Regions from separate parts of the Blastococcus sp. SYSU DS0510 genome, predicted to be linked through region 1. Evidence: predicted binding sites of a transcription regulator. Region 1 holds the regulator's gene; each other region holds the start of a gene.
The links. Region 1 encodes LexA, which represses DNA repair genes until DNA is damaged. Its sites were predicted from a motif close to TCGAACANNTGTTCGA; they were not measured.
Positions count from the first base shown of each region.

Region 2: a site for LexA is predicted at 6,019-6,034, ahead of ACI79P_RS02755 (DUF222 domain-containing protein). Genes of this name have one in related genera too.
Region 3: a site for LexA is predicted at 2,824-2,839, ahead of dinB (DNA polymerase IV). Genes of this name have one in related genera too.

Region 1 covers NZ_JBJHAC010000004.1:212,107-222,083, forward strand. Annotated here, with positions in the region: gene ACI79P_RS05390 (vitamin B12-dependent ribonucleotide reductase) at 1-2,428, opposite strand, end outside; gene nrdR (transcriptional regulator NrdR) at 2,572-3,093, opposite strand; gene ACI79P_RS05400 (hypothetical protein) at 3,553-4,290, opposite strand; gene ACI79P_RS05405 (LysM peptidoglycan-binding domain-containing protein) at 4,401-4,646, opposite strand; gene lexA (transcriptional repressor LexA) at 5,179-5,865, shown strand; gene ACI79P_RS05415 (hypothetical protein) at 5,869-6,954, opposite strand; gene ACI79P_RS05420 (phosphatase PAP2 family protein) at 6,926-7,648, opposite strand; gene hflX (GTPase HflX) at 7,697-9,160, opposite strand; gene dapF (diaminopimelate epimerase) at 9,303-9,977, opposite strand, start outside.
Region 2 covers NZ_JBJHAC010000002.1:236,766-246,742, forward strand. Annotated here, with positions in the region: gene ACI79P_RS02735 (helicase-associated domain-containing protein) at 1-1,271, shown strand, start outside; gene ACI79P_RS02740 (DUF1905 domain-containing protein) at 1,312-1,629, shown strand; gene ACI79P_RS02745 (DNA repair helicase XPB) at 1,763-3,448, shown strand; gene ACI79P_RS02750 (hypothetical protein) at 3,461-3,865, opposite strand; gene ACI79P_RS02755 (DUF222 domain-containing protein) at 3,898-5,949, opposite strand; gene ACI79P_RS02760 (N-acetyltransferase family protein) at 6,055-6,591, opposite strand; gene ACI79P_RS02765 (DEAD/DEAH box helicase) at 6,830-8,605, shown strand; gene ACI79P_RS02770 (helix-turn-helix transcriptional regulator) at 8,714-9,977, opposite strand, start outside.
Region 3 covers NZ_JBJHAC010000010.1:55,625-65,601, forward strand. Annotated here, with positions in the region: gene ACI79P_RS10015 (transglutaminase family protein) at 1-926, shown strand, start outside; gene ACI79P_RS10020 (DUF3040 domain-containing protein) at 1,017-1,415, opposite strand; gene dinB (DNA polymerase IV) at 1,580-2,758, opposite strand; gene ACI79P_RS10030 (permease) at 2,872-3,534, opposite strand; gene ACI79P_RS10035 (hypothetical protein) at 3,818-4,084, shown strand; gene ACI79P_RS10040 (cupin domain-containing protein) at 4,153-5,361, shown strand; gene ACI79P_RS10045 (sucrase ferredoxin) at 5,375-6,337, shown strand; gene ACI79P_RS10050 (alkaline phosphatase family protein) at 6,347-7,534, opposite strand; gene ACI79P_RS10055 (class I SAM-dependent methyltransferase) at 7,531-8,265, opposite strand; gene ACI79P_RS10060 (VOC family protein) at 8,358-8,855, opposite strand; gene ACI79P_RS10065 (hypothetical protein) at 9,022-9,216, shown strand; gene ACI79P_RS10070 (DNA polymerase III subunit alpha) at 9,268-9,977, opposite strand, start outside.

The DNA.
Region 1 (9,977 bases):
ACTTGGAGATGTAGGTCTCCAGCGGCACACCGTGCTGCAGCGCCAGCGAGATGCCGATCGAGAAGGCGTCCATGACACCGGCCAGGGTCGAGCCCTGCTTGCCGAGCTTCAGGAAGACCTCGCCGAGGCTGCCGTCCTCGTACATCCCGGCGGTCATGTAGCCCTCGGCGCCGGCGACGCTGAACGAGGTGGTGACGCTCGTCCGCTTCTTGGGCAGGCGCTTGCGGACCGGGTGCGACAGGGCGGTGGAGGCGGTGGCCTCGACCTTGACCTCGTCCTTGGTCCCGTCGTTCTTGCCCTTGCCACCGGAGAGCGGCTGACCGACCTTGCAGTTGTCGCGGTAGATCGCGAGCGCCTTCAGACCCATCTTCCAGCCCTGGAAGTAGATCGTCTCGACGTCCTCGACGGTCGCCGTCTCCGGCATGTTCACCGTCTTGCTGATCGCGCCGGAGATGAAGGGCTGGACGGCGGCCATCATGCGGACGTGGCCCATCGGGGAGATGGCCCGCTCGCCCATGGCGCAGTCGAAGACCTCGTAGTGCTCCGGGCGCAGGCTGGGCGCGTCGACGACGTGGCCGTGCTCGGCGATGTACTCGACGATCGCCTCGATCTGCTCCTCCTGGTAGCCCAGGCTGCGCAGCGCCCGCGGCACCGTCTGGTTGACGATCTGCATGGAGCCGCCGCCGACCAGCTTCTTGAACTTGACCAGCGAGAAGTCCGGCTCGATGCCGGTCGTGTCGCAGTCCATCATGAAGCCGATCGTGCCGGTGGGAGCCAGCACCGAGGCCTGGGCGTTGCGCCAGCCGTTGTCGGCGCCGATCTCCAGGCACTCCTGCCACTGCTGGGTGGCGATCTTGAGCACGTCGGCGTCGTCGGCGCCGACCGGGCGGATGGCGTCGTTGGCCGCGGCGTGCTTCCGCATGACCCGGGCGTGGGCGTCGGCGTTGCGGGCGTAGCCCTCGTACGGGCCGACGATCCCGGCGAGCTCGGCCGAACGCCGGTAGGCGGTGCCGGTCATCAGCGAGGTGATCGCCGCGGCCAGCGTCTGGCCGCCGCGCGAGTCGTAGGCGTGGCCGGTGGCCATGAGCAACGCGCCCAGGTTGGCGTAGCCGATGCCCAGCTGGCGGTAGGCCCGGGTCGTCTCACCGATCGGCTCGGTCGGGAAGTCGGCGAAGCAGATCGAGATGTCCATCGCGGTGATGACCAGCTCGACGGCCTTCACGAAGTTCTTGGCGTCGAACGTGCCGTCGTCCTTGAGGAACTTCATGAGGTTCAGCGACGCCAGGTTGCACGAGCTGTTGTCCAGGCTCATGTACTCCGAGCACGGGTTGGACGCGTTGATGCGGCCGGTCTCGGGGTTGGTGTGCCAGTCGTTGATCGTGTCGTCGTACTGGATGCCCGGGTCGGCGCACTCCCAGGCGGCCTGGGTGACCTTGCGGAACAGGGCCTTGGCGTCGACGGTCTCGATCACCGAGCCGTCGAGGCGGGCGCGCAGCCCGAACTCGTCGCCCTCCTCCACGGCGCGCATGAACTCGTCGGAGACGCGGACCGAGTTGTTGGCGTTCTGGTACTGGACGCTGGTGATGTCCTTGCCGCCGAGGTCCATGTCGTAACCGGCGTCGCGCAGCGCGCGGATCTTGTCCTCCTCGCGCGCCTTGGTCTCGATGAACTCCTCGATGTCGGGGTGGTCGATGTCGAGGACGACCATCTTCGCCGCGCGGCGGGTCGCGCCACCGGACTTGATGGTGCCCGCGGAGGCGTCGGCGCCGCGCATGAAGGAGACCGGCCCGGAGGCGGTGCCGCCGGAGGACAGCAGTTCCTTGGAGGAGCGGATCCGGGAGAGGTTCAGGCCGGCACCGGAGCCGCCCTTGAAGATCAGGCCCTCCTCGCGGTACCAGTTGAGGATCGAGTCCATCTCGTCGTCGACGGCGAGGATGAAGCAGGCGCTGACCTGCTGCGGGGCGCTCGTGCCCACGTTGAACCAGACGGGGCTGTTGAAGCTGAAGTACTGGTGCAGCAGCATCCAGGTCAGCTCGTGCTCGAAGATCTCGGCGTCGCCCTCGGTGGCGAAGTAGCCGTGCTCGCGGCCGGCCTCGGTGTAGGTGAGCACCACCCGGTCGATGAGCTGGCGCAGGCTGGTCTCGCGCTGCGCGGTGCCGACGGCGCCGCGGAAGTACTTCGTGGTGACGATGTTGGTGGCGTTGATGCTCCACTCGGCGGGGAACTCGACACCGCGCTGCTCGAAGTTGATCGAGCCGTCCCGCCAGTTGGTCATGACGACGTCGCGACGCTCCCAGGTCACCTCGTCGTAGGGGTGCACACCAGCGGTGGTGAAGACGCGCTTGATCTTGAGGCCCTTGCCCCGGCTGGGCGTCTTGGTGCTGCGGCGGGTGCGGGGGCCGGCCACGCGGTCGTCGGTGTCGGTCATGGTGTGGAGCTCTCCCTGGTCGTGTGTCGCGTGGTGCGTCGCGGGGTTGCGCGGTGGTGCTGCGCGGTGGCGGATCGAGGGCTGGGGAAGAGCCGCGATCGGTAACTGCTCGAACTGCTGTCTATCGGGTGGTACCGACACTTCTAGGTGCCGGCGCCGGTGCCGGTGGGGACCGGCTGCCGGGGCGCGGGCGGACCCGTCTCCCCCGGTGACGAGGCGGGCTGCCGGGCCTTGAGCTCGGCGATCTCCCGTTCGAAGTCCGCCACCGAGGTGAAGGACCGGTAGACGCTGGCGAACCGCAGGTAGGCCACCTCGTCGAGCTCGCGGAGCGGGCCGAGGATGGCCAGGCCGACCTCGTGGCTCGGCACCTCCGCGGCGCCGGTGGCGCGGACGGCGTCCTCCACCTGCTGGGCGAGGAGCTTGAGCTGGTCCTCGTCGACGGGCCGGCCCTGGCAGGCCCGCCGGACGCCGGCGACCACCTTGCTGCGGTTGAACGGCTCGCTGACGCCGTTGCGCTTGACGACGGCGAGCACCGCTTCCTCGACGGTGGTGAACCGCCGCCCGCAGGCCGGGCACGAACGACGACGACGCGTGGTGGCGCCCTCGTCGGTCTCCCGGGAGTCGATGACCCGGCTGTCGGAGTTGTGGCAGAACGGGCAGCGCACGGTGGTTCACCTCCTCCGCCGGTGGGCCTGCCACGGGCCGCCTGTGGACCCCCCTGGGGACATCCGGTGGATGCGACGGGGAGAACCTGAGGATCGGCCTGTGGACGGGCTTACAGCTTTGTAACTACTAGATGTAGGGGAACCCTAGGACGGCCCACACAAGATGTGCAAGTGATCGTCGGCTCGGCGTGTTCCGCCCCGACACTGCCGTGCGCAGGCGGAACAGCGGGCGCCAGCCGTCACAGACACACCGCGGCGACACGCCGGCGCGGGCCCCGCCGCGGCGGCCCGGCTGCACAGGGGTCGGTCGGCGCGCGGCGGGCAGGAGCTCCGGCCGCCCGCGCCGGCGCGGGGGCGCAGCCGCCGGGCGCCCCGCCCGCACAACCACGGACGCAGGGCCGGACGCGGCGGGGCGCGCAACCGCGAAGGCCCGGCGCCGGTGCGCGCGCCGCCTGCCGATCAGGCGCTGAGGGACCCGTCCACCCGGGGTCGGCGGGAGTGCGGGATCTGGTCGCTCAACCGCATGGGGCGGGTCAGCAGCTCGGGCTCGAGATCCGCCGGCGGGGTCCAGTCGCGCCCGAGCGGTCGCAGCTCCACGGGCGGCGCGGAGCGCGCGGCCGGGATCGCCCAGGCAGGTACACCCCCGTCCCGGACCGGGGACGACGCGGCCGGCGTGCCCCCGGCGACGAGGGGGACGAGGTCGGCGTCGGCCGCCCGGTGCCGCCCGACGACCGGGCCCGGCGCGATGGCCGGTGCGCGGTGCCGACCGGGCGGGTGCACGGGCACGGAGGAGGCGGTCGCCGCCCGGACCTCGTCGCCCTCGGGTGCGCGTCGGCGACCACCCGTGCGAGCCGGAGCCGACCGCTCGGGGCGGCTGTCGCGCACCCGAGGGAGGCTGGCGGTCGCCTCGGGGTCGGTCGGCCGACCACCACCCGACCGAAGCGCCGGCTGCGCGGCCATCAGCTGCGTCCCGGGACGAGCGGACGCGGGTTCCGGGAGCCGCACGGTGTCCAGCGCCGTCCACATCGCCTGCTCGACCCCGTCGACCACGGTCCGCACCCACATCTGGCACGCGCCGGAGTCGTCGTGCCGCCAACCCAGCAGCTCCCCTGCCCGCCAGGCACCGGCGTGCAGTACGTCGACGGCCTGGGGATGACGGGTGAACACGGCGGCGCGGTTCTCCATGACGCTCGACACGCGACGACCGTAAGCGGATGACCAGCACTCAGCGTGAACGTGCCCATACGCAGGGTTGACGAAGTCGCCGATCCGCATTGTGAACGTCTCGCGTGGTGCAGGGGCACCCGTCAGGGCAGCAGCAGCACCTGACCAGGGGTGATCTGTGCGGTGTCGAGCCGGTTCAGCTGTCGGATGTCCACGATGACGTCCCGCACGTCCCGCCCCTCGGCCACCGCGCCGGCGATGGACCACAGGGTGTCGCCCGGCTCGACGATGACCTGGGTCGTCCCCATCAGCTCGAGCCCGCCGTCGGCCTCGCCCAGCACCGCACCGGCCAGGGCGACCAGCCCGAGGCCGAGCAGCAGAACGGCCACCGCCACCGCCCGGCGCCCACGCGCGGTCAGCCGCAGCGGCGGCCGCGGAGCGGCGCTCCTGCTACCGGGGGCCGTTCGCACGACGGTCAGGCGCCGCGCGGGCTCCCCCACCCGGTGCGCGACGGCCGCTGAGTAGGACGTCGGCGGGGGCAGCACCCGGAGGTGCCGGCCGGGCGGGGTCCCGGCGCCCGCCTCACCTCCACCGACCGGCGACCCGCCGGGAACCCGCAGCGCAGCGCCGCCGTTCATGTCTCCCACCCTCCCGACCGACGTGAGCCGGTCCGAACACACGTTCGATTCGAACGTCTGTCCGATGTCTACCGGACGGGACCGACAGAAGCGATGCGACACGGGGAACTTTCGAACACCTGTTTGAACTGGGCGGCGATCGGCGCTACGGTTCCACTCGACGACGACGGTCGAGCGCTGCACGGGCAGCCGGCGAGGAGGAGACGTGGCGGACTCGAAGGGGACCTCCGGCGCCGGTCGCGGCACCAGGGCAACGGCCCGGGAGGCTGACGGTTCCGCGTCGGTGCGGGCATTCCCCGACCGCACGGCGGACGGCGACGGCCTCACCCAGCGGCAGCGCCGGGTCCTCGAGGTGATCCGCGACTCGATCGATCGCCGTGGGTACCCACCCTCGGTCCGCGAGATCGGCGAGGCGGTGGGCCTGTCCTCGGCGTCCTCGGTCGCGCACCAGCTGTCGGTCCTGCAGAAGAAGGGGTGGCTGCGGCGCGATCCGAACCGTCCGCGCGCCCTCGACGTCCGGCTCCCCGGCGACGCCGCCCGCGGAGTGGCCGCGCACGCCGAGCCGCCGGTGGTCGGTGACGGCATGCAGGCGTCGGCGCCCACCTACGTCCCGCTCGTCGGGCGGATCGCTGCCGGTGGTCCCGTCCTGGCCGAGCAGGCGGTGGAGGACGTCTTCCCCCTGCCGCGCGAGCTGGTCGGCGAGGGCACGGTCTTCATGCTCAAGGTGGCCGGTGACTCGATGGTCGAGGCGGCGATCTGCGACGGCGACTGGGTCGTCGTCCGCCAGCAGCCGACGGCCGAGAACGGCGAGATCGTCGCCGCGATGATCGACGGCGAGGCGACGGTCAAGACCTACAAGCGGCGCGACGGCCACGTGTGGCTGCTGCCGCACAACCCGGCGTACGAGCCCATTCCGGGCGACGAGGCGACCATCCTCGGCCGGGTGGTCTCGGTCCTGCGGCGCGTCTGACCCTCAGGTCCGGCGGCGCAGCCGTCCGGTCAGCCAGACCGCGATCGTCGCCACGCCGGCGGCGATCAGGGCCGCGGCGATCGGCGACCGGTCCGACCGGGTGAGCTCGGCGAAGGAGGGCAGCGGGACAGCGTCGGGGGGAGCCGTGCTCGCCGCTCCGGCCGGCACCGGCACCACCGTGACGGGGCTGGGCAGCCCCTCGCTCGCGACCACGAGCGCTCGGCTGTCGGCGGTGAAGCTGATCGCCTCGCCCTGCGGCGACTCCGGGAGCGCCACCCGCGTCGGCTCCCGGGCCAGCGCACCGACGATGTCGGAACCGGCCAGGGGCCAGACGTAGGCGTCGGTGTAGGTGCGCAGGGCCAGCGCACTGCCGTCGACCGCCACGGCGCCTCCGGTGATGAGGAGCTGCCCGGCTCGGCCCACCGGCCCACCCGGGGTCCCCGTCAGGGTGATGTTCACCGTGCCCACCCGCTCCAGCGGCACCACGCCGCCGTCCACGAGCGCGCCGGCCGGCCGGTACACGCCGCTGGACCCGAGGACCTCCTTGGTGACGAGGTAGGGGGTCCCGTCCGGGGCCAGGAGCAGTGCCTCGGCGTCGTGCGCGCCGTCGGGGTAGGTCATCCGGTGCAGCGCGGCCGTGCCGTCGGGCCAGAGCACGTGGAGCGCCACGGTCGGGCGGACGCCGCCGTTGTCACCGATGTCGGCCACCCAGACGCTGCCGTCGGACGCCACGCCGAGGTCCTCGGGGTCGAACGGGTCGGCCGCACCGGTCTGGACGTCGACGACGGCGCAGGAGGAGTCCAGCCCGTGCACCGCGACCTGGTCGCCGCCGTCGGTGAGGGCGAGCATCTGCTCCCCCACGACCACCAGGCCGGAGAGCTCGGCGAGCCGCGGGTCGGTGATCGAGCACCGGACCTCAGGGGCCGGTGCCGGCGGGGCGGGCGAGGCGGCGGTGGGTGCCACCGGGGCGGGCGCCTCCGCGTGAGCCGGATCGGGCGCCAGCACGACCGTGCCGACGACCAGGGTGCTCGCGGCGAGGAGCCGGCACGTCCGGGCGCGGTCAGGGACGGGGACGGCCTGCTCGGGCACGTACCCAGCGTGACAGAACCACCGCGTCCAGTGCATGAACCACGCCCAACAGGACGATGCCGACGGCGGCCCCGACGAGCGCGTCGGTGACCCAGTGGAAGTCGAGCGACACCATCGCCACCCCCGTGGCGACCGGTCCGACCACGCTCAGCCACCAGAACGCCCGCTGCACGGTCGCCGGCAGCCCGTACTCGACCGCCTGCCAGCGGGCCACCCCCCACATGAGCACCGCATTGGCCACGTGCCCGGAGGGGAACGAGACGCCGTCGGCGTGGAAGAAGTAGGACCCCGGGAACGCCGGCGCCGTGCGCCCGAGGCCGTGCTTGATGGCGTAGACCACCGCGGTCAGCACCCCCAGGGCGAGGAGCACCCGGACCGCCGGCAACCAGGCGCCCCGTCGCCAGAGGAGGTGGCCGACCAGGACGGCGAGCACGACGAGGATCGTGACCCGCCCGCCGAGCTGGGTGACCACCCACACCGCCGGGTAGCCCGGCGTGTCCCGCAGGCCCCAGTCGCTCACGATCTCGGAGACCCGCAGGTCCAGCCGCTCGGACGGGCCGTGGGCGAGGAGGTCGGCGGTGATGAGCACCGCCACGACCAGCGCCGCGGCGACCAGCCACCACGGCGGCCGGCCGACGGGGACCACGGGCACGGCCCGCGGTGCCTCCGTCGCCTGCACGGCTCCCCTGGTCACGCCGCCACGGTACCGGGCCGTGACCGGATCGTGATCAGCGCAGGCCGGTCAGCCGACCGGGACCGCGAACTCCTCGAGCACCGCCGCCAGGGCGCCGTCGACCCGGGCGGTGAGCCGGGTGCCGCCGGCCTCGTGCAGCTCGCCGAGCACCTCGCCGTCGCGGTGCACCCGCGCCACCAGGTCCCCGCGCTCGTAGGGCACCAGCACGTCGACGTCGACGTCCGGGTGCGGCAGCCGCTCGGCCACGAGCCTGCGCAGCGAGTCGATGCCGAGCCCCGTGCGCGCGGACACCCACACCGCACCCGGCAGGGCCTGCCGGAGCATGATGATGTCCTCCTCGCTCATCGCGTCGACCTTGTTCACCACGATCAGCTCGGGCACCGCGGCGGCGTCGATCTCGTTCAGGACCACGCGCACCGCGTCGATCTGGCCGAGCGGGTCGGGGTCGGAGCCGTCGACGACGTGCAGCAGCAGGTCGGCCGCGGCCACCTCCTCCAGCGTGGAGCGGAAGGCGTCCACCAGCTGGTGCGGCAGGTGGCGCACGAAACCGACGGTGTCGGTCAGCGTGTACTCCCGGCCGTCGGGCGACTGGGCCCGGCGGACCGTCGGGTCGAGGGTGGCGAACAGCGCGTTCTCCACCAGCACGCCGGCGCCCGTGAGCTGGTTGAGCAGGCTGGACTTGCCGGCGTTGGTGTACCCGGCGATTGCGACGCTCGGCGTCGCGTTGCGGTCCCGGCTGGAGCGCTGGGTCGCCCGGGCGGTCGCCATGCCGGCGATCTCCCGCCGCAGCTTGCTCACGCGGGCGCGGATGCGCCGCCGGTCGGTCTCGATCTTCGTCTCACCCGGACCGCGGGTACCGATGCCGCCACCGCCGGCGACCCGGCCACCGGCCTGCCGGGACATCGACTCACCCCAACCGCGCAGCCGCGGCAGCATGTACTGCATCTGGGCGAGCTCGACCTGCGCCTTGCCCTCCCGGCTGGTGGCGTGCTGGGCGAAGATGTCGAGGATCAGCGCCGTCCGGTCGACGACCTTGACCTTGAGCACCTTCTCCAGCTGGTTGAGCTGGCCGGGGGTCAGCTCGCCGTCGCAGATCACGGTGTCGGCACCGGTGGCGGCGACGATGTCGCGGATCTCGGCGGCCTTGCCCGAGCCGACGTAGGTGGCGGCGTCGGGCTTGCCGCGTCGCTGGCTCACGGCCTCGAGGACCTGGGAGCCGGCGGTCTCGGCGAGGGCGGCGAGCTCGGCCAGCGACCGGTCGGCGTCGGCCTGCGTGCCCTCGGTCCAGACGCCGACGAGGACGACGCGCTCCAGCCGCAGCTGGCGGTACTCGACCTCGGTGACGTCGGCGAGCTCGGTGGAGAGGCCGGCCACCCGGCGCAGGGCGCCGCGCGCCTCGAGCGCGTAGGAGCCAGTGGTGTCGTCGGCCTCGTCCCACCGCTCGGTCGGGGCGGTACGGGGCTCGAGGTCGGCCTGCTCGTCGACGGGCAGGGCATCGGGGGCGGTCGTCATCGTGTCCAGCGTGGCACGGTCCTTCGAGGAAAGCACCTGAGTTGTCATCGCCGCGTACAACGCATCTGCCCTCCTCCTGCATCCCGATCGGCGGCACGAGTACGGCCTCCGCGAGCGGAGGGCCCCGGGGACCCACGCCGACTCAGCCCGTGAGCCACTCCGCGCACAGGGTGCCGGCCGAGACCAGCACGGCCGGGCCGCTGAGCACCGTCGTCGTCGCGGTCACCTGGACCGACAGGCGGCCCCCGGGGACGTCGACGACGACGGTCCCCTCTCCGGCGCCCTCGGCCCGGAGTGCCGCGTAGGCGGCGGCACACGCGCCCGTGCCGCAGGACCGGGTCTCGCCCACGCCTCGCTCGGAGACCCGCAGCCGCACGTGCGCGCCGGGCTCGAGGACGTTGACCAGCTCGACGTTGACCCCCTCGGCGAACAGCGCCGGGTCGAACCCGGGCGTGCCGGTCAGGTCGAGCTGCTCGACGGGCACCTCGGTGAGGCAGGCCAAGTGTGGGTTGCCCATGCTGACGGCGAGCCCGGCGAAGGTCCGGCCGTCGACCACCGCCGTCCCCTCGCCGAAGGGGCGCGCCGGGCCCATGTCCACCCAGTAGCCGCCGTCGGCACCGGCCCCGACCCGCCGGGCCCCGCCGCGGGTGCCCACCAGCAGGTCGCCGGTGCAGGAGCCGCGGTCCACCAGCCCCTCGCCGACGAGCGCGTGCAGGAACAGGCGGATGCCGTTGCCGCACATCTCGGCGTAGGAGCCGTCGGCGTTGCGGTGGTCCATGAACCACTCGCACCGCTCGAGGTCATCCCCCAGCACGTC
Region 2 (9,977 bases), on a different contig from region 1:
TCGCCGACCGCTGGGCGGCGCTGGCGGCCGGGTGGCTGGGCGGTGTCCGGCTGCCGTCCCTCGTGGGCGTGCGGGACCTCGCCGGCAAGGCCGCCAACCCGCTCTCCCCGGACCTGGTGCGGCACACCGCGCCGGCGATCCGCCGGTCGGCGCTGGCCGTGCTCGCCGAGCAGCCCCCGGGGTCGGGGCTGGCGGCGGACGAGTTGACCGGGCTGCTGCGCTGGCGCACCCCGCGGCGGGCCGACCGGCTGGCGCCGGTGCCCGACATGCTGGCCGAGGCCGCGCGGCTCGGTGTCCTCGTGGGTGGGGTGCTCTCCACCGGCGGTCGCGGCCTGCTGGCCTTCGGTGTGGACGGCGCCGCCGACGGCATGCGCGGGCTGCTGCCCGAGCCGGTCGACCACGTCCTGGCCCAGCCCGACCTGTCGCTGATCGCGCCGGGGCCGCTGGTCGCGGAGCTCGCCGACACGCTCTCCGTCGTCGCCGACGTCGAGTCCTCCGGCGGGGCGACGGTGTTCCGGGTGTCCGAGTCCTCGGTCCGCCGGGCCCTGGACGTTGGCTGGTCGGCCTCGGACCTGCACGACTTCTTCGCCAAGGCGTCCCGGACCCCCGTGCCGCAGGCGCTGGACTACCTGGTCGACGACGTCGCCCGCCAGCACGGGCGGCTGCGGGTGGGCGCGATCGAGTCCTACGTGCGCTCGGACGACCACGGGCTGCTGTCCCAGGTGCTGAGCGACCGGCGCACCGCCGCCGCCGAGCTGCGCCGGCTGGCGCCCGGGGTGCTGGTGAGCGGGCTCGGCGCCGACGAGGTGCTGACCGTGCTGCGGGAGGCCGGCTACGCCCCGGCCGGTGAGCACCCGGGCGGGGCGGTGCTCACCCGGCCACCGGCCCGGCCGCGCGCCGCCGGCCGCCGCGGCACCGAGCCGCCGGCCGCGCCACGCCCGCTGGGCGCCGCCGACCTGGACACGACGGTGCGGGAGATCCGGGCCGGCGACGCGGCGCTCGCCGCGCGCCGCGGCGAGGCGGTGCGCCAGGTGCCCGGGGTGACGACGGCGTCGACCCTGGAGCTGCTGTCACGGGCGGTCCGGGACGGGGTGCCGGTGTGGCTGGGCTACGTGGACGCCCAGGGCAGCGGCAGCCAGCGCGTGGTGCAGCCGGTGTCGCTGGCCGGAGGCTTCCTGCAGGGGTACGACGAGCGACGCGGGGAGAGCCGCACCTTCGCCGTCCACCGGATCACCTCCGTGGCGCTGGTGGAGGACGACGACGCGGTCTGACCGGCGGCGTTCCGTCGGTGGGGCGGCCTACCGTGCCGCCGTGACCGAGACGTTCACCGCCGCCCTGTGGGTCCACGACGGCCCGGCCGGGTGGCACTTCCTCACCCTGCCGCCGGCGGTCGCCGACGAGGTGCGGGAGCTCGGCGCCGGTGCCCGCGCCGGTTTCGGCTCCGTGCGGGTGGCGGTCACGGTGGGGGGCACCTCGTGGGAGACCTCGGTGTTCCCGGACGCGCGCAGCGGCTCCTACCTGCTGCCGGTGAAGAAGCCGGTGCGGGACGCCGAGGGGCTGCGCGCCGGCGACCGAGTGCGGGTGGCGCTCGCCGTCAGCCGGGCTCCGGGACCTGGTAGCGGCGGGTGAGCATCCAGCCGACCCGGCCGAGGACCGCCAGCAGGTAGAGCCCGAGGACGGCCCCGACCCCGGCGAGAGGGAAGGTCGTGTCGCCCCCCGGCGTTACCGTGGGCAGCCCCCGCCCCATGGAGAGAGTTGACGCGTGTCTGACGGCCCCCTGATCGTCCAGTCGGACAAGACCTTGCTGCTCGAGGTGGACCACCCGCTGGCCCGTGAGTGCCGCGCGGCCATCGCCCCGTTCGCGGAGCTGGAGCGCTCCCCCGAGCACGTGCACACCTACCGGGTGACCCCGCTCGCGCTGTGGAACGCCCGCGCGGCCGGCCACGACGCCGAGCAGGTCGTCGACGCGCTGGTGCGCTACTCGCGCTACCCCGTGCCGCACGCGCTGCTGGTCGACGTCGCCGACACGATGGACCGCTTCGGCCGGCTGACCCTGGCGCAGAACCCGATCCACGGGCTGGTGCTGACGTCCTCGGACCGCGCGGTGCTCGAGGAGGTCATCCGGTCGAAGAAGGTCGCGCCGATGTTGGGCGCCCGCATCGACGACGACTCGATCGTGGTGCACGCGGCCGAGCGCGGCCGGCTCAAGCAGGCGCTGCTCAAGGTCGGCTGGCCGGCCGAGGACCTCGCCGGTTACGTCGACGGCACGGCGCACCCGATCTTCCTGGAGCAGGACAACTGGCAGCTGCGCGACTACCAGCAGGAGGCCGTGGACGGCTTCTGGGCGGGCGGCTCGGGTGTCGTCGTGCTGCCCTGCGGTGCGGGGAAGACGCTGGTCGGCGCGGCGGCGATGGCCGAGGCCAAGGCGACCACGCTCATCCTGGTCACCAACACCGTCTCCGGGCGGCAGTGGAAGCGCGAGCTGATCGCGCGGACCACGCTGACCGAGGAGGAGATCGGCGAGTACTCCGGCGAGCGCAAGGAGATCCGGCCGGTCACCATCGCGACCTACCAGGTGATCACCACCCGCCGGAAGGGCGAGTACCGGCACCTGGACCTCTTCGACGCGCAGGACTGGGGCCTGATCGTGTACGACGAGGTGCACCTGCTGCCGGCGCCGATCTTCCGGCTGACCGCCGACCTGCAGTCCCGCCGCCGGCTGGGGCTGACCGCGACGCTGGTGCGCGAGGACGGTCGCGAGGACGACGTCTTCTCCCTGATCGGGCCGAAGCGCTACGACGCGCCGTGGAAGGACATCGAGCAGCAGGGCTACATCGCGCCGGCCGAGTGCGTGGAGGTGCGGGTCGCGCTCGACGACGAGGAGCGGATGACCTACGCCGTCGCGGAGCCCGAGGAGCGGTACCGGATCGCGGCGACCGCGCAGTCGAAGCTGCCGGTGATCCGCCGGGTGCTCGACCGGCACCCCGACGAGCAGAAGCTGGTCATCGGCGCCTACCTCGACCAGCTGGAGGCGCTGGGTGAGGCGCTCGACGCCCCGGTGATCCAGGGGTCGACGACGAACAGGGAGCGGGAGCGGCTGTTCGACGCCTTCCGCACCGGCGAGATCAAGACGCTGGTGGTCTCGAAGGTCGCCAACTTCTCCATCGACCTGCCCGAGGCCGCGGTCGCGGTGCAGGTGTCGGGGACCTTCGGGTCGCGCCAGGAGGAGGCGCAGCGCCTCGGCCGTGTGCTGCGGCCCAAGGCCGACGGCCGGCAGGCGCACTTCTACACCGTCGTCAGCCGGGACACCCTCGACAGCGAGTACGCCGCCCACCGGCAGCGCTTCCTCGCCGAGCAGGGCTACGCGTACACGATCGTCGACGCCGCCGACCTGGCCGGTCCCGGTGAGGTCAACGGCCCCGACTGGGTGGACGAGCCCGCCGACTGACCCCGGGGCCGGTCACCCGCGGGTCGACAACTGGTCGACGGAGCGGACCGGCACCACGCCCTCGGCCCGCGCCCGAGCTGCCGGGTCGACGGAGACGAACGCGTCGGCCTGCAGCCGGGTGACAGCCAGGTACTCGGCGGCGGTCGTCGAGGGCAGACCCTGCTCGCGGGCGATCTGCCAGGCGACCCGCCGCGACACCCGGTCACCGAGCGAGCGGATCTTCACGCGGGTCATGGCGTCATGGCGTTCCAGCGCTCCGGCTTCGGTCAGCTCTCCCCGGGCGACGGCGGCGAACAGCAGCTCCAGCGCCTGAGAGCGCAGCACCTGCGGGGCGACCAGCTGGTGACCTGGCGCGATCTCGATGCCCTCGGCGACCAGGTGCAGCAGCGTCGGTGCGTCGATCACGAACCGCGTCATGCGCCCGCACCGTAGCGGCGTCGCGGGGCGCATCAGTACGGCGGTGGGGACGTCGAGGCGACCAGGCCGCTGGGGGTGGTCACGGTGAGCGTGCCGTCGGCGGCCAGCTCGTGCCGCCAACCCGGGGCCTGGTGCTTGCCGCGGTGGTGCGGGGTGCAGTAGCCGACGAGGTTCTCTGCGCTCGTCTCGCCCTCGGGCCAGCGCCGGTCGTGGTCCAGCTCGCCGCTCCTGGGTACCGGCCGGCGGCAGCCGGGGAACCGGCACCGGCGGTCGCGAGCCCGCACGAAGCGGTCGAGCCGGGCGCCCGGCCGGTATCCGTCGGTCGGCGGCGGAGCGCCGAGGCCCGGGAAGGCGCTCAGGTCGTGGGTGCAGCAGGCCGGGTTCTGCCGGCAGGCGCTGGCCTCGCACCGGGACCGCCGGCGGAGTTCATCCGTGTCGGTGAGCGCCACCAGCGCACCCGTCAGCTCGTCGACGACCGCGATCCGCGGGCGGTCGACCAGCCCACCGCCACCGGTCCGGTCCAGCAGCTGCGCGAGCGCGGTGCGTTGGGCCTGGGTCGCGGCTCCGAGTGCGGTGAGGGCATCAGAGGCCGAGGAGATCCGCCCTCCCTCGCTCCTCCGCCAATCGGCTTCGTCCTCCGCGTCAGCCACCTCCGCGGCCGCCACCGCACCTCTCGCCCGAGCCACCGCCCGCTCCAGATCCAGCAGGACCGCCCCCGCCGCCTCGACGGCACGGTCGGCGGCCGCCCAAGGACCGGCCCCAGGCGAAGGGGCGTCGGCGAGCGCAGAAGTGAGCCGGGGGTCTTGCGGCGGTGCGCCGGCGGGGGCAGGGCCGGAGCCCCGCTCGGGGCCGGGCTCGGACCACGGGCCGTCGTCCACGCTCCAATCAGGGTCCAGCCACGGGAGGAGGTCCACCGCGGCCGGCATCGCCTCCCAGCGGGCCGCTTCCTCCCAGAACCGGACCTGCTCCTCGGGTGGCGGGGCCTCCGCGCCGCCCCACTCCTCCAGCACCCGCGCCTCGGTGGCGGCCCACCAGTCGGCCAGGGTCTCCTCCTCCCACGCGTCCGGTGGGCGGGTGCCGGGCGACCAGGTCGCGTCCGGCTCCGCGGTCTTTTCCGGCGGCGCGGTCTCCTCCGGCGGCGCGGGCTCCTCCGGCGGCGCGGGCTCGTCCGGCTCCGCGGGTGCCGGTGCCGCCGCGTCGACCGGCCGTGCGGCTCCAGCCGGTGCCGCAGAGTCGGGCAGGAGGCCCAGCGCGCGAGCGAGAGCCCGCACCATCTCGGCCGGTACGACATGGCCGTTGATCTCCCCCGGCTGGTCGCCCCCCAGCATCGTGCGCACCCCGGCCACCAGGGTGAGCTGCGCCTGCACGGGCGCGAGATCGTTCTCCCCCGGCCGCAGCACCAGATCGAGCAGGCAGTCGGCCATCTTCTGCCCGCGGGTGCGCCGGTCGTCGGGCGTGGGATCCAGGGCGTCGGCGTACCGACCCAGCGCGTCGAGGAGGGCTTGCGCCTCCGGCACGGAGAGCAGCGCGCTGAGGACCGCCGTCCCGTCGGTGGCACCGGGCCGGACGGAGACGCCGCGCTCGCGGAGCGCCCGGGTCAGCCGGCCGGCGGCGTCCCGGGCGTCCCGCCGGAGCACCACCCGGCGCGCCTTGTCACCCAGCTGCGCCGGGCTGGTGACCCGGCCGGCGGCCCAGGCGAGCAGCTCGGCCTCCACCTCCGCCCGGATCCCCGCGTCGGCGATCGGTGCGACGGTGCCGAGCATCGGCCACAGATGCCCGTCGTGCAGCGCCCCCGACTCGAGGGCGTCCAGCGTCCCTGGCAAGCGGTGCACGAGGCTGAGGGACCGGGTGAGCAGCGCCTCGGCCGACTGCGAGGTGCGGGACAGGGCGAGGGCGAGCTCCTGCGTCGCCCACTCGCTGACCCCGGACAGCACCTCAGCGCGCGACGCCCGGCGATCGGCACTCATGGCGCCCGGCTCGCCGGGCTGCCGGTCGACCGATGCCGGGCGGGTCGCGGCGAACTCGGCGATCGCCCGGGCCCGCAGCGCGGTCTGCCGGGCGATCTCCCGGTCAGCGGCCTGCACCGCGCCGAGCGGACCGGACGCCCACCCGGCCGGTGGCGCGTCGTCGGCTGCACACCCGTCCGTCATGCATCGAACATACGTTCGACCTCTGACAGTTCTCGCCGATCAGCCGCCGGCCGGCCGCACGTCCAGGCCCATCAGCACCTCGTCGCGGCGGTCGTCCGGGGCGACCTGCAGAGCTCCCGGCCAGCAGCCGGTGACCACCCAGCCGTACCGCGCGTAGAACGTCTCCAGCCCCATCCCGCCACGCACCTCGAGCCGCAACGAGTCCAGGTCGAGGTCGTCGCGCGCCGCGCGGGCCACCTCGGTCATCAGCGCGCCACCAACGCCGCGACCCCGGGAGGGCAGCGCCGTCTGGACGTGCGTCACGCGCGCCCAGTGCGCCGCGACAGGGTCGGCGTTGCCGGTCAGCACCAGCCAGCCGGCGACCTCTCCCTCGTGCTCGGCGACGAGGACCCGGCACAGCCGCGGGTCGAGCCCCGCGACCAGCCGGTCGACCACCGGCGCCACGACACCGTCGTCCACCGGTACCTGCCGGGCGAAGCCGACCGCTCCCCCGGCGTTGGCGACGTCCCGCCAGCAGGCGACGAGCTCCGCCCGCAGCCGCGAGGTCACCTGGTCGGGACCGGTCAGCCAGCGCACCGCCGGACTCTGTCAAGTGACCGCGATGCCGCCGGGGACGCCTGGGATCCCCGGGGCCGACGGGAGTGACGAGCCGGTCCGTCCACGCCATGACGATCGCCACACCGACCTCGCAACGATGGACATAGGGCCAGGTCACAGGCCTGTTGGCACGCGGCCATACGTGCCGCCCGGCGGGGCGCGCGGCAGGAGACCGGTTGGGCGTGTCGTCCGCGCGGCAGCGAAGATGGGTCCCGACATGGCGACTGCAGCAGCAGCGGCGGCCCGGGCCCCGCAGACGACCAGCCGACCGCTCCGGGCATGGCAGCAGGCCGCCCTCGGCCAGTACGAGGAGGCCTCCCCCAAGGACTTCCTGGTCACCGCTACGCCCGGCGCCGGGAAGACGACCTTCGCCCTCACGCTGGCCGCTCGGCTGCTGTCGCGGCGGGAGGTGGCGCGCGTGGTCGTGGTCGCCCCCACCGACCACCTGCGGCTGCAGTGGGCCGAGGCGGCCGACGCGATGGGCATCGTCCTCGACCCGAACCTGACCAACGCCGTGGGCCCGGTGCGCGCCGGCACGCAGGGCTACGTCACCACCTACGCGCAGGTCGCCGGCAAGCCGATGCTGCACGCCGCCCGCGCCACCGCCGTCAAGTCGCTGGTCATCCTCGACGAGGTGCACCACGCCGGCGACGGGCTCTCCTGGGGCGAGGCGGTCGAGGAGGCCTACGGCATGGCCGCGCGCCGGCTCTGCCTCACCGGGACGCCGTTCCGCACCAAGCCCGACGAGCGCATCCCCTTCGTCCGCTACGAGGAGGACACCTTCGAGGGCGAGGCGGGCGGTCTGGTCAGCCGCGCCGACTACACCTACGGGTACAAGGAGGCGCTCGCCGACAACGTGGTCCGCCCGGTGGTCTTCGCCGCCTACACCGGGACGTCGCGCTGGCGGAACTCCGCCGGCGAGGTCGTCGCCGCGTCGCTCAGCGAGGCCGGCACCAAGTCGGTGGAGATGCAGGCATGGCGCACCGCCCTGGACCCGAAGGGCCAGTGGGTGCCGCACGTCATCGCCGCGATGGACGACCGGATCACGCACCTGCGCGAGGAGGGCGGCATGCCCGACGCCGCCGGGCTGATCCTCGCCAGCGACCAGGACGACGCCCGCGACTACGCCAAGATCGTGCGCCGGGTGACGGGCAAGGCGCCGGAGCTGATCCTCTCGGACGACCCGAAGGCGTCGAAGAAGATCGAGCGGTTCGCGACCGGGTCGGCGCGGATCGCCGTCTGCGTCCGGATGATCTCCGAGGGCGTGGACGTGCCGCGCGCCGCCGTCCTCGCGTGGATGACCTCCTACCGGACGCCGCTGTTCTTCGCCCAGGCCGTCGGCCGCGTCGTCCGCTCGCGGGCCGCGCACGAGTCGGCCACGGTGTTCCTCCCCGCCGTCCGCCCGCTGCTGACGCTGGCCGCCTCGATGGAGGAGCAGCGGAACCACGTCATGCCGCCGCCGAAGACGGTGCAGGGCGACGAGCTCGACCTCGAGCCGCTGCCACCCAAGGAGAAGGACCCCGACGGCATGAAGCAGTGGGAGGCCCTGGAGGCCGACGCCCGCTTCGCGCACGTCCTGCACGGGGGGACGGCGCACACCGGTGAGGGCCGCCCGGCGACGGTCGTGGCCCCCGAGGAGGAGGACTTCCTCGGCATCCCCGGCCTGCTCACCCCCGAGCAGACGGCGTCGCTGCTGGCCAAGCGCGACGAGGAGCTGCGGCTGCGCATCGCCCAGAGCCACCGGGACGACGCCGACGACTTCATGGTCGTCGAGGACCACCCGGACGAGGACGACGCCGGCCGCTCGTGGCGCGATGCCGCGGAGCTGCGGCGGGAGATCAACCGGCTGGTCAACCGGGTGGCGGCGCGCACCTCGCAGCCGCAGGCCGTGGTGCACACGCAGCTCCGCCAGTCGGTGCCCGGCCCGCCGTCGGCGTCGGCGTCGGTCGACGTCCTCCGTGCCCGCCGCGAGCGCCTCCGCACGATGCTGTGACACTGCGATCCTCCGGACCGCACCGCGGCCAGGTGCCGTCCCCCTGACGCACTGAGCCGCTGCATCGCGCCTGCGCGGAGCCCTCCGGGCCCCACTCGGCGCGATTCATCACGGTGTCGGTAGCAGGCCCCGGCTCGCGGCGATGGCGACGGCCTCGGTGCGGCCGCCCGCGCCGAACTTGGCCAGGATGTTGCTCACGTGGACGCTGGCGGTCTTCTCGCTGATGTAGAGCTCCGCGCCGATCTGCCGGTTGGTGCGCCCGAGGGCCAGCAGCCGCAGCACCTCCGCCTCCCGCGGGGTGAGGACGGCGGAGACGTCGACCGCCCGGATGCCGGCGACGTCGAGCCTGCCGCGGCGTGCCAGCGCCTCGACCGCCTCCCGCAGCGGCCGTGCCCCCAGCCGGACGGCGACCTCGTGCGCGGCCCGTGCCTGCTCCCCCGCGCCGGCCCGGTCGCCGGTGGCCAGGAGCGCCTCGGCGAGCCGCCGGCGGGACCGCGCCTCCTCGTAGACGTGCCCGAACCCGAACGCCTCGACCGCCGCGCGCCACAGCTCCGGTGCGGCGTCCCCGCGCAGCCGGGCCGCCTCGGCCGCCACCCGGGCCTGCCAGGCCCTCGCCTCGACGCCCATCGTGTCGCCCCACCACCGCCGGTAGATCTCGACCGCCGAACCGGCGACGTCGACCAGCTCCCCACCGACCTCGGCCCACCGGGACTCCTCCGCCACGTCCCCGGCCCTCCGGGCCGCGGCTGCGGCGTCGGCGACGGCAGCGAGCGCCGTGCCGGCCAGCCGCAGGACGCCCAGGTGGTCGGTCCACGCACGCTGCAGCCGCCCACTGGCGGCCAGGGCGACGTCGACGGCCGTCCGGGCGTCGCCCTGCCACGCCGCCAGATCGATCTCGGAACCGGCCGTGACGAGGTCGAGGAGCACGTGCGCGCCGAGGCGCGGGATGAGCCCGCGGGCCCAGTCGACGCGCTCGCGCGCGGCCGGCTCCCCCCGCCCGACGAGGACGAGGAGCCCGGCGGCGCGCACGTGCGCGGCCATCTCCGGCACCCGGGCCAGCAGGTCGGCCTCCGCCAGGCTCGCGTCCCACTCCCCGGTCATGTAGAGGGCCGTCACCTGCAGGTGCCGGAGCTCGGCCGGGTAGTACGACCACTCGATGCCGAGGTCGCCCGCCCGCCGCGTGCCGCACCGGGTCCACTCCAGCGCCTCGCCGATGCGGCCGGCCTCGAACGACACCGTGGCGAGGTTGAACAGCACCCGCATCTCGACGTCCACGTCTCCGGACCGCCGGGCCCGTGCCAGCGCCTCGTCCAGCCGGGCCCGGACCGCCACGGGGTCGGCTCCGGGCAGCGCGCGCACCTGGGTCACCGCG
Region 3 (9,977 bases), on a different contig from region 1:
TCCTGCGGCTCAAGCGCGGCTACTGCGAGCAGTACGCCGGCGCCATGGCCGTGCTGGTCCGGCAGACCGGTCTCCCCGCCCGGGTCGCGCTGGGGTACACGCCGGGCGAGGTCCAGCCCGACGGGACCCGGCTGGTCACCAGCGACGACGCGCACGCCTGGGTGGAGGTGTACTTCCAGGGGGTGGGCTGGGTGCCCTTCGACCCCACGCCGCTGGCCGCCGACCGCCAGGTCGAGCTCCCCTGGTCGCCGCGGACCACGGCCGAGGAACGGGTCGACGCCGCACCCGCCGTCCCCGCGGCGCCGACGACCCCGCCGCCGGCGCTCCCCCGGACGGACCGGCTGCCGGGGGCGGTGCCCCAGGCCACCCCGGCGGCGGGGACCGCGACCGACCGGGGCCCGCTGCTGGTCGGCGCCGGGCTGCTGGCGCTCGGCGGGGCCGCGGTGGCCGCGCCGGCCGTGGTGCGCACGCTGCAGCGCCGCCGCCGGCTGGCGGGGGACGCCGCCACCGGCTCCTGGGCGGAGTTGTGCGCCACCGCCACGGACCTCGGCGTGCACCTGCAGCCGTCGTGGACACCGCGCCGGGTGGCCGAGGCCCTCGTGCGGGCGGTCAGCCGTGGGCCGGGTGGCCCGGCGGCGGAGTCGTCGATGGCGGCGGTGCGCCGGCTGGCGCAGGCGGAGGAGGCGGCCAGCTACGGGCGTCCGGGCAGCGCACCGCCGCCCGCGGAGCTGCGGACGGCGCTGCGGACGGCCCGCCGGGGGCTCCTCGCGTCCCGCCCCCGGACGGCGCGGCTGCGCGCGCTCCTGTGGCCGGCCTCGCTCGTCGCCGGCACGCGGGCGCGGGTCGCACGGTGGACCCGGGACAGGTTCGACCGTGCCGGGCGGAGGGCGGCCGGCGGGTCGGTGCGCGAGGGCTCCTGGTCCTAGCGGCGCCGGGACCCAGGGCCTCTGCCCTGGCCGCCCGGGACGCGCCCGGCCGCCGTCCGGGCGGGACGGCGGCCGGGCGGGTGCGTGGGGCTACTGGTCGTAGCGGCGGCGGAAACGTTCCTCGAGCCGGTTCTTCATCGGCTGCTTGCCCTTCCGGCCGCCGCGGCCGGCCGCGGTCGAGCCGCGCGACCCGGCGGGACCGGTGGCCTCGACGGCACCGGTGGCCGCGCGGTAGTGCAGCACCCCGAGGGCGGCACCACCGAAGGCCACCAGGAACCCGAGGACCCCCAGCGGAACGGATTCGGCGACGGCGCCGGCCACCAGGACGGCGAGGCCGACCAGGACCAGCAACCCGCCGAGTTGCAGTCTGCGGCGAGCCTTCTGACGGCGATCGCCGGTGCGGACCGAGGATGCGAACTTCGGATCGTCATCGACGAGGGCGCGCTCGATCTGCTCCAGCAGACGCTGCTCGTGCTCGGAGAGCGGCACGTCGACCTCCAAATGGGCGGAGCCAGTTCCGTCGGAGGCTCCCGCCGACGGTGTCTTCGAGGATACGAGCCGATTGCACGCGGCGAAAGGCGACGCCACGGCGAGCCGCCGAGCGCGTCGGCCGATCACTCCTCCGGGTGCGTCCCCCGGCGCGTCCGGGCAGGTCAACGACCCGGCCGCCCGACCCTGCCCGAGGAACCCAGGAGCGTGGCCGGGCGCACCGCGCCGGCACCGAAACGCCGGGCGGCGCGGTCGGCGGCCAGCTCCGCCTCCCGGCGACCGTGCTCGCGGGCCCCCAGTTCGAGCTGCCGGGGGGCCGAACCGGCCTCGACGAGGCGTTCGGCCCGGACGCCGACCAGCCGGATGCGGGTCCGGTCCAGCCCCAGGGCGTCGTAGAGCGCGCGGGCCGTGTCGTAGAGCTCCTGCCCCACGTCGGTGGGCGCTCCGAGGGTGCGGCTGCGGGTGATCGTGGTGAAGTCGGCGAAGCGGACCTTGATGCTCACCGTGCGGGCCAGGCAGCCGATCGAGCGCAGCCGGCCGGCCGTCCGCTCCGCCAGGCGCAGCAGCTCCCGGTGGACCACGCGCGGGTCGTCGACGTCGGTGGCGAAGGTCTCCTCCGCGCCGGTGGAGCGCTCGGGCTCGTCGGGGACGACCCGCCGGGGGTCGCGGCCCCAGGAGAGCTCGTGCAGGTGGGTGCCCGCCGCCACCCCCAGTGCCCGCTGGAGCGTCTTCGCCGGCACGTGGGCCAGGTCGCCCACGGTGCGCAGCCCCAGCCGCAGGAGGGTCTCCTCCGTCTTCGGCCCCACCCCCCACAGCGCACCGACCGGCAGCGGGTGGAGGAAGCCCATGACCTCCGGCGGCCGGACGACGAGCAGCCCGTCGGGTTTGGCGTGCGTGGAGGCCAGCTTCGCCACGAACTTGGTGCCGGCCACGCCGACCGAGCAGGTGATGCCCTGCTCGTCGAAGACCCGGGCCCGGAGGTACTCGCCGATCTCCGCGGCGTCGCCCAGCCGGCGGCCGGCGCCGGAGACGTCGAGGAACGCCTCGTCCATGCTCAGCGGCTCGACCAGCGGGGTGACCGACCGGAACAGCGCCATGACCGCCCGGGACACCTCGGCGTAGAGCGCCATGTCCCCCGGCAGGACCGTCGCCGTCGGGCACAGCCGCAGCGCTCGCGCGGTGGGCATGGCCGCGTGCACGCCGTACCTGCGGGCCTCGTAGGTGGCCGAGGTGACCACGCCGCGGTTGCCGGCGCCACCGACGATGACCGGGGTGCCGGCGAGCTCCGGCCGGCGGCGCACCTCGACGCTGGCGAAGAAGGCGTCCATGTCGACGTGCAGCACGGTGCAGCCCGCCGCACGACCGCCACCCCGCCCCACGCCGTCCCCTTCCGCACGTCGACCCCGGATCGAACACCTGTTCGATCCGGGGTCGACGATAGCGGTGCGGGTGGGCGTCAGCCGGCCGCGACCCGCTGGCGCTCGGCGTCCTTGCGGCTCGGCCACATCTTGGCGCCCAGCACGCCGCCCAGCGCGGAGGCCGCGATCCCGAGCCCCAGGCCCAGCACCGCCCAGCTGGCGGCCGACGTGGCCACGTCCGTCGCCTGGCCGGCCGCGACGTCGGGCAGGTTCGCCTGCTGGATGTTGGTCACGTCGGTCACGACGCCGGCCAGCGAGCCCAGCAGGGCGCCGCCACCGAAGAGGGTCAGGAAGACGATGGCGACCACCGTCAGCGCCCAGACCAGGATGCCGTGCAGCAGCCCGTCGCTGAGGCCGCGCCAGATCGCGCTGGCGCCGGCGGTGAGCCCGCCGAGGAACAGGGCGATCAGCCCGTTGACCCCGCTGATCCAGTCGGCGTTGTTACCGGTCGCCCCGGGGCCGATGTCCCACCAGCCCAGGGCCAGCGTGGCCAGTTGCAGCAGCAGGAACGTCGGGACGGCGACGATCAGGCCGGCCCACACCGGGCCCCACCGGACCCGGTCGCGCCGGGGCGGCGCGGAGACGGCGGGACCCGTCACCGGCGCCGTCGCGGTCGCCCCCTCGGCCGGCCGGTCGACCGCCTCCTGGCGGATGACGTTGTCCTCGAACGTGGTGTCGGTTCGCGTACGACTCTCGGTCACGAGCTCACTCCTCCGGTCGTCGTGCAGTTCACGGTGCAGGCGCGGTGTGCTCCACGCCGACCTCCTGGGGATGCCCGCCGGCGGCCCGGGCGCCCACCTGCACCGCGAAGCCGTGACCGGATCGTCACATTCGGGGTCGGGGGCCGGCGTCCGGGCGCCCGCCCCCCGTGGTCCCGGGGCGGAACCGCTGGTGGGAGCGCAGGTGTCAGGGCAGCACGCGGGAGGTACTGCACCGACCGGGGCCGCCGCACGGCGGTCCGGACGCACGAGAGCGGAGGAGCCCATGGCGCTCGACGACGAGATGACCAGCACGGACGGCGGGGCCGACGGTGGCGCCGACGGCGGCGCCGACGGCGGCGCCGACGGCGGTGCGCACGGCCCGGCCGACAGCGGCGCGGGCACGGCCGACCACGGCGCCTCCGGCGCCCCGGGCGGCCACGACGGCGGGGCCGACGGCGGTGCGGACAGCGGTGCCGACGGTGGCGCGGACGGTGGCGCGGACGGCGGTGCCGACGGCGGCGCCGACGGTGGCGCGGACGGTTCGGCCTGACCGAGAACCCGACCGCGCAGGGCCGGGCGGAGCCGCAGCTCCGCCCGGCCCTGCGGCGGTGCACGGACATGGCACCCGAGCGGTTCGCGCGGGAGCACTGGGCGCGGCACCCGCTCCTGACCCGCGCCGAGGACACCGGCAACTCCTTCACCGACCTGCTCGACCTGCCCGCCGTCGACGAGCTGCTCTCCCGGCGAGGTCTGCGCACGCCCTTCCTGCGGATCGCCAAGGACGGCGCCGTCGTCGACCCCAAGCGGTTCACCACCTCGGGCGGGGCGGGCGCCGAGATCGCCGACCAGGTCTCCTCCGACGCGGTGCTGCGCCTGTTCGCCGACGGGAGCACCGTCGTCCTGCAGGGGCTGCACCGGCTCTGGCCGCCGCTGATCGCCTTCGCCGACCAGCTGGCCGCCGACCTCGGCCACCCCACGCAGGTCAACGCCTACATCACCCCGCCGTCCTCGCAGGGCTTCAGCCCGCACTACGACGTCCACGACGTCTTCGTGCTGCAGGTGGCCGGCGAGAAGCACTGGACCATCCACGAGCCCGTGCTGCCCGACCCCCTGCGCACCCAGCCGTGGAGCGACCGCGCGGCCGAGGTGGCCGCCGCCGCGGAGCGCGCCCCGGTGATCGACGCGGTGCTGCGCCCCGGAGACGCCCTCTACCTGCCGCGCGGGTTCCTGCACTCGGCCAAGGCCCTGGGCGAGATCAGCGCGCACCTGACCGTCGGCATCCACTCCGTGACCCGCTGGGCGGCCGCCGAGTCCGTGCTGGACCTGGTGCGCGAGCTGGCGGCCGAAGACCGCGCACTGCGCACCTCCCTCCCCCTGGGCGTGGAGCTGTCCGACCCCGACACGATCGCCGAGGACGTCACCGCGGTGGTCGACGGGCTCCGGGAGTGGCTCGGCCGGGTGGACCCCGGCGAGGTCGCCGACCGCCTGCGCAGCCGGACGTGGGCCCAGGTGCGGCCCGAGCCGGTCGCGCCGCTGGCGCAGTCCGCGGCCGCCGCGTCCCTGGGCCCCGGGACGGTGCTGCGGCTTCGCCGGCACCTGCGCTGCGTGCTGCGCGACGCCGACGAGGGCCGGGTGGCCCTCGTGGCCGGGCGGCGCACGCACTCCTTCCCGGGCGAGGTGCGCCCGGCGCTGACCGAGCTGCTGGCCGCCGGCGAGCTGAAGGTCGGCGACCTGCCGGGCCTCGACCCGGAGGACCGCCTCACGCTGGCCCGCCGGCTGGTGACCGAGTCGATCGCCACCGTGCCCGACGCCGGGGTGCCCGGGTGACCCGGTGGGGGGCGTGACCGCAGCCGGCCCGGCGGGTAACGACGACTTCTGCCGCACCGACGTCCCCGCCCGCCCGCTGGGCCGCCTGGACGCGGGCCGCTGCTCGGTGCAGGCGCTCGCGCGCGGCGACTCCGGGGTCGCGACGGCCGCCCCGGTGTCCCGCTGGCTGCTGATCGAGCAGCCGGGCCCGTGGGGGCGCCAGGCGCTGCTGCAGTCGCGGTTCGACGCGCGGGTGGCCCGCCTGCTCAGCGAGCGCGCGCAGCGCGAGGGCGTCCGCGTCCTGCTGGTCCGCCGGCCCGGGGACCGGCTGGCCGACTCCGGGCGGCGCTGGGCCTACGCCGACGGCCGGATCGGCCAGGAGGGGCTGTGGTGGTCGGTGCGCTCGGCGGACTCCGACCTGCTCACCGCCCCGTGGGACGGATCGGTCGGCGAGCCGGCGCCCGGGCCGACGTACCTGGTGTGCACGCACGGCGGCCACGACGCCTGCTGCGCGCTGCGCGGCCGGCCGCTGGCCCGCGCGCTGCCCTCCCCGGGCCCGATCGACGTGTGGGAGTGCAGCCACCTCGGGGGCGACCGCTTCGCGGCGAACATGCTGGTGCTCCCCCACGGCTTCTACTACGGCCAGGTGCCCGGCGACGGCGGCCTCGTCGTCGCCGCTCACGGCCGGCACGAGGTCGCGCTGCCGTGGCTGCGCGGCCGGGCGGGGCTGGCCGCGCCGGTGCAGGCCGCCCAGCACTACGCGCGGGAGGAGCTCGGCGCGCTCGGCGTCGACGACCTGCACCCGGTCCGCGTCGTCCCCCGGGATGCGGCCGACGCGGGCGCGGAGCGGTGGGAGGTCACGCTGGGCCGCGCGGCGGGCACCGTCGTCGTCACCGTGGAGAGCCGGCCCTCAGCGGAGGCGGTCCACCTGACCTGCCAGGCCACCTCGGCGGGCCGGGTGCGCACCTGGCACCACCTGGCGCTGTCGCCGGGCTGATCGGGCCGGTCAGGACAGGGCGCGCCCCCGGGCGACGAGCAGCGGGATCGCCAGCTCCGTCGCGGTGAGCGACCCGTGGTAGGCGGCCAGCCGGCTCGGCCCCGGCTCCAGGCGGGGGGTGACCAGCGCCCAGCTGCCGCGGGCCAGGGCCACGACATCGCCGATGCGGGCGGAGAGCGGCTCCTCCACCGGCCCGAAGACGCCGCTGGCGATCGCCTCCTCCCGCCCCACGACCCACGCCCGGTCGCCGAGCACGCCCCGCCACCGGGCCAGCACGTCGGCCTCCGCCCCGGGCTCGGTGTGCACGTAGCGGGCGCGCGGCTCCCCGGCGAGCAACCGCACCCCGTCGGCGAGGTCCGGCTCGTCGTCCAGGTCCAAGCGGGTGGCGGCGGGCACGTCGAGCATCCCGTGGTCGGCCGTGACCAGCAGCGCGGCGTCGTCGGGCAGGCCGTCCAGCACCTGCTCGACGACCCGGTCGACCAGGGCCAGTTGCGCGCGCCAGCTCGGTGAATCGACGCCCCGGACGTGCCCGGTGAGGTCCAGCTCGGCCATGTAGCCGTACGCCAGCGCCCGGGGTCCCGCGTCCAGCGCCGAGCGCATGAGCGCGGTGAGGTCGCCGGGGCCGACGGCGCCGGTGTAGCGGGCGCCCCGGTAGGCGGCCACGGTGAGCCCCGAGCCCGCGTAGGCCCACGGGCCGACGGCGGTGACCGCGACCCCGTCGGCGGCGACCCGCTCGAAGACGGTGGGCTGGGCCTGCCAGTCGGCCGGGTCCGGGTCGTCGCTCCACTGGGTGTGGTTGAGGGTGCGCCCCTGCCCCGGCACCTCGGTGACGAAGCCCAGGATGCCGTGGCTGCCCGGCGGCAGGCCGGTGCCGATGGTGGCGAGGCTGACCGGGGTGGTGCTGGGGCAGGGCGCCTGGAGGGTGCCGGCCGGGCTGGCGAGCGCGGCCAGGGTGGGGGCGATGTCGGCGTGGGCCCGGACCAGGTCGGCGCCGAGACCGTCCACCAGCAGGACCGCCACACGGCGCGCGCCGTGCAGGGCCCCGGCCAGGCCCAGGGGGTCGACGGGGAGGTCGCCGCGGGGCACGGGGCTGCCCAGGGCCGCCGCGACGCCGGGCAGCACGTCGGCCAGGGTGGCGACGCCGTAGGCGGGCCGGTGCAGGTCGGGCGGCAGGGCGCCGTCGACCCCGCCGGTCACGCGCGGGTCGCCAGCAGGTGGAGGCCCGCGGCCACCTCGCGGTAGGGCGAGGTGTCGGCGAGCGCGAGCTCGAGGTCCCGGACCGCGGCGGGGTCGGCGCCGGACGCGGTATCCAGCAGGTCGGCGACGACGGAGACCCCGCGCCAGGTACCCGGCGTCAGCCCGGCGCCGGCGACCAGCGCGAGCAGGTCCTCGGGGGTGAACCGGCGGCGGACCGGCCGACCCGGCGCCGCGCCCTGGTCGCGGAGGTGCGCGAGGGCCTCCGCGGGGTGGCCGGCGAGGGCGCGGGCGAGCACGGAGCCGGCCCGGTTGGCGACGGCGAGGCTCACCCACCCCGCGCTGCGCAGGGCCCCGGCGATCTCGGCCAGGGTGACCGCGGGGTCGTCGACGACCTCGAGGACGGAGTGGCAGAGGGCGAGGTCGTACCCGCCGTCGTCCGCGAGGACCTCGTGCAGCAGGTCGCCGTCGCCCTGGACCCCGCGGACCCGGTCGCCCACCCCGGCGGTCTGGGCACGCCGGCCCAGGGTGGCCAGGGCGTCGGCACTGGGGTCGACGACGGTGACAATGTGGCCCAGGCGGGCCAGGGGGACGGCGAACATCCCGCTGCCGCCGCCGACGTCCAGCACGCGGAGCGCGTTCCCGGCGCCGACCAGCGGGTCGAGCGCGGCCCACACGGCAGCGGTCCGGACGGGCAGCTGCTCCGCGGTCGGCGAGGCGGGAACGGTCGGCACCCACCGGAGCCTAGCGGCGGACCGCGGCGCCCACCGCTTCCCCGCCGGTGGGCGCCGCGCCGTCGTCCCTGGGCACCGGGCTATGCGTCGGGCTATGCGTCGACCTGGGCGTCCACCGCGTCGGCGGCCCGACGGATCTCGGCGAGGTCGATGCGGCGCATCTGCAGCATCGCCTGCGTCGCGCGCTGGGCACGCGCCGGATCGGGGTCGTTGAGCAGGGCCATCAGCTCCTCGGGGACGACCTGCCAGGAGACGCCGAAGCGGTCCTTGAGCCAGCCGCACATGCTCTCCTCGCCGCCGTCGGTGAGCCGGTCCCAGTAGTGGTCGGCCTCCTCCTGGTCGGCGCACATGATCTGGAAGGAGACCGCCTCGGTGAACGGGAACTGCGGGCCGCCGTTGAGGGCGGTGTACTCCTGGCCGTCGAGGGTGAAGGTGACGGTCAGGACGTCGCCCTCCTGCATGGGCGGCGGCATGCCCGGTCCGTACCGGGTCACCTGGCCGATGCGGGAGTTCGGGAAGACCGAGGTGTAGAGCGTCGCCGCCTCCTCGGCCTGGCCGTCGAACCACAGGCACGGGATCTGCTTGGGCATGGTCGGTCCTCTCCTGCGCACGCCGGCCGGGTGCCGGTGTCGGTGGTTGGACCTCCGGCGTCGCCCGGACTCATCGGTCGGCGGTCGACCGGCGCCGGTCGTTTACCGGCCGGGAGCCCGGGGGCAGACCTGTCCGGTCAGTACCACCGACGACCGAGGAGTTGCCATGACCCGCGCCACCCGTCCACGTCTGCTCCGCCGGACCGCGGCCGCGTTCGCCATCACCGCCGCCTCCCTCACGACGGTCGCCTGCGGTGACGACGTGGTGGACGACGGCGTCGAGCAGAACATCGAGCAGGGTGTCGACGAGGTCGAGCAGGAGGTCGACGAGGCCACCGAGCCCGAGAGCGGCAACGGCTGAGCCCGGGCGCTGCCCCCGGCCGGCGAGCGGCTGGGGGCGGCGGGTTCTTCTTCAGTGGCCCGAACTGCCCGGGCTGGAGTGCCAGAGCTTCCGCGGCGGTCCGGCCGCGGCGCGGCGGGCCGCGCCCTTCGTCTCCTCGCCGGCCGGCTTGATGTCGGCGTAGGGCGACATGCGGAAGCCGGTCGGGTGGACCAGGACCGGGCGCACGACCACCGGTCGGGAGCCGTGTGAGGCGGCCGCCCCGGCGATCGACTGCTCGGTGTACTCCCCCGGCGCAGTCATCAGGTCGCGGACACCGTCGAGCCCGTCGGCCTCCCACGCCTCGTGCAGCGCCGGCAGCTCCCACGCCCCGGTGGCCCGCAGCGACACCCCGCGCGGCCCGGTCCGGCGCAGGACCCCGCGGATGACCAGCAGCCACGAGTGGAAGACCGTGGCTGCGTAGGGACCCTGCGCGTCCTCGAAGAAGGTCGAGTCGGTGCAGCCGGTGCCGTCGTCGAGGGTCACGAACACCACGCGGCGTCCGGACCGGATCGGCGGGGTCTGGGTGGCCACCTTGACGCCGGCCACCAGCACCTCGCTGCCGCTGCGGCAGCCGAGGAGCTCCCCGGCCGGCACCGCGCCGACCGCCGACAGGAACGGCCGGTAGAAGTCGACGACGTGCCGGCTGGCGTCCAGCCCGAGCACCTCCAGCTCCGCCCGCACCAGCTCGGCGTCGGTGAACTCGGGCAGCCCGCTGCCCTCGGCCCACTCCGGGCCGGCCG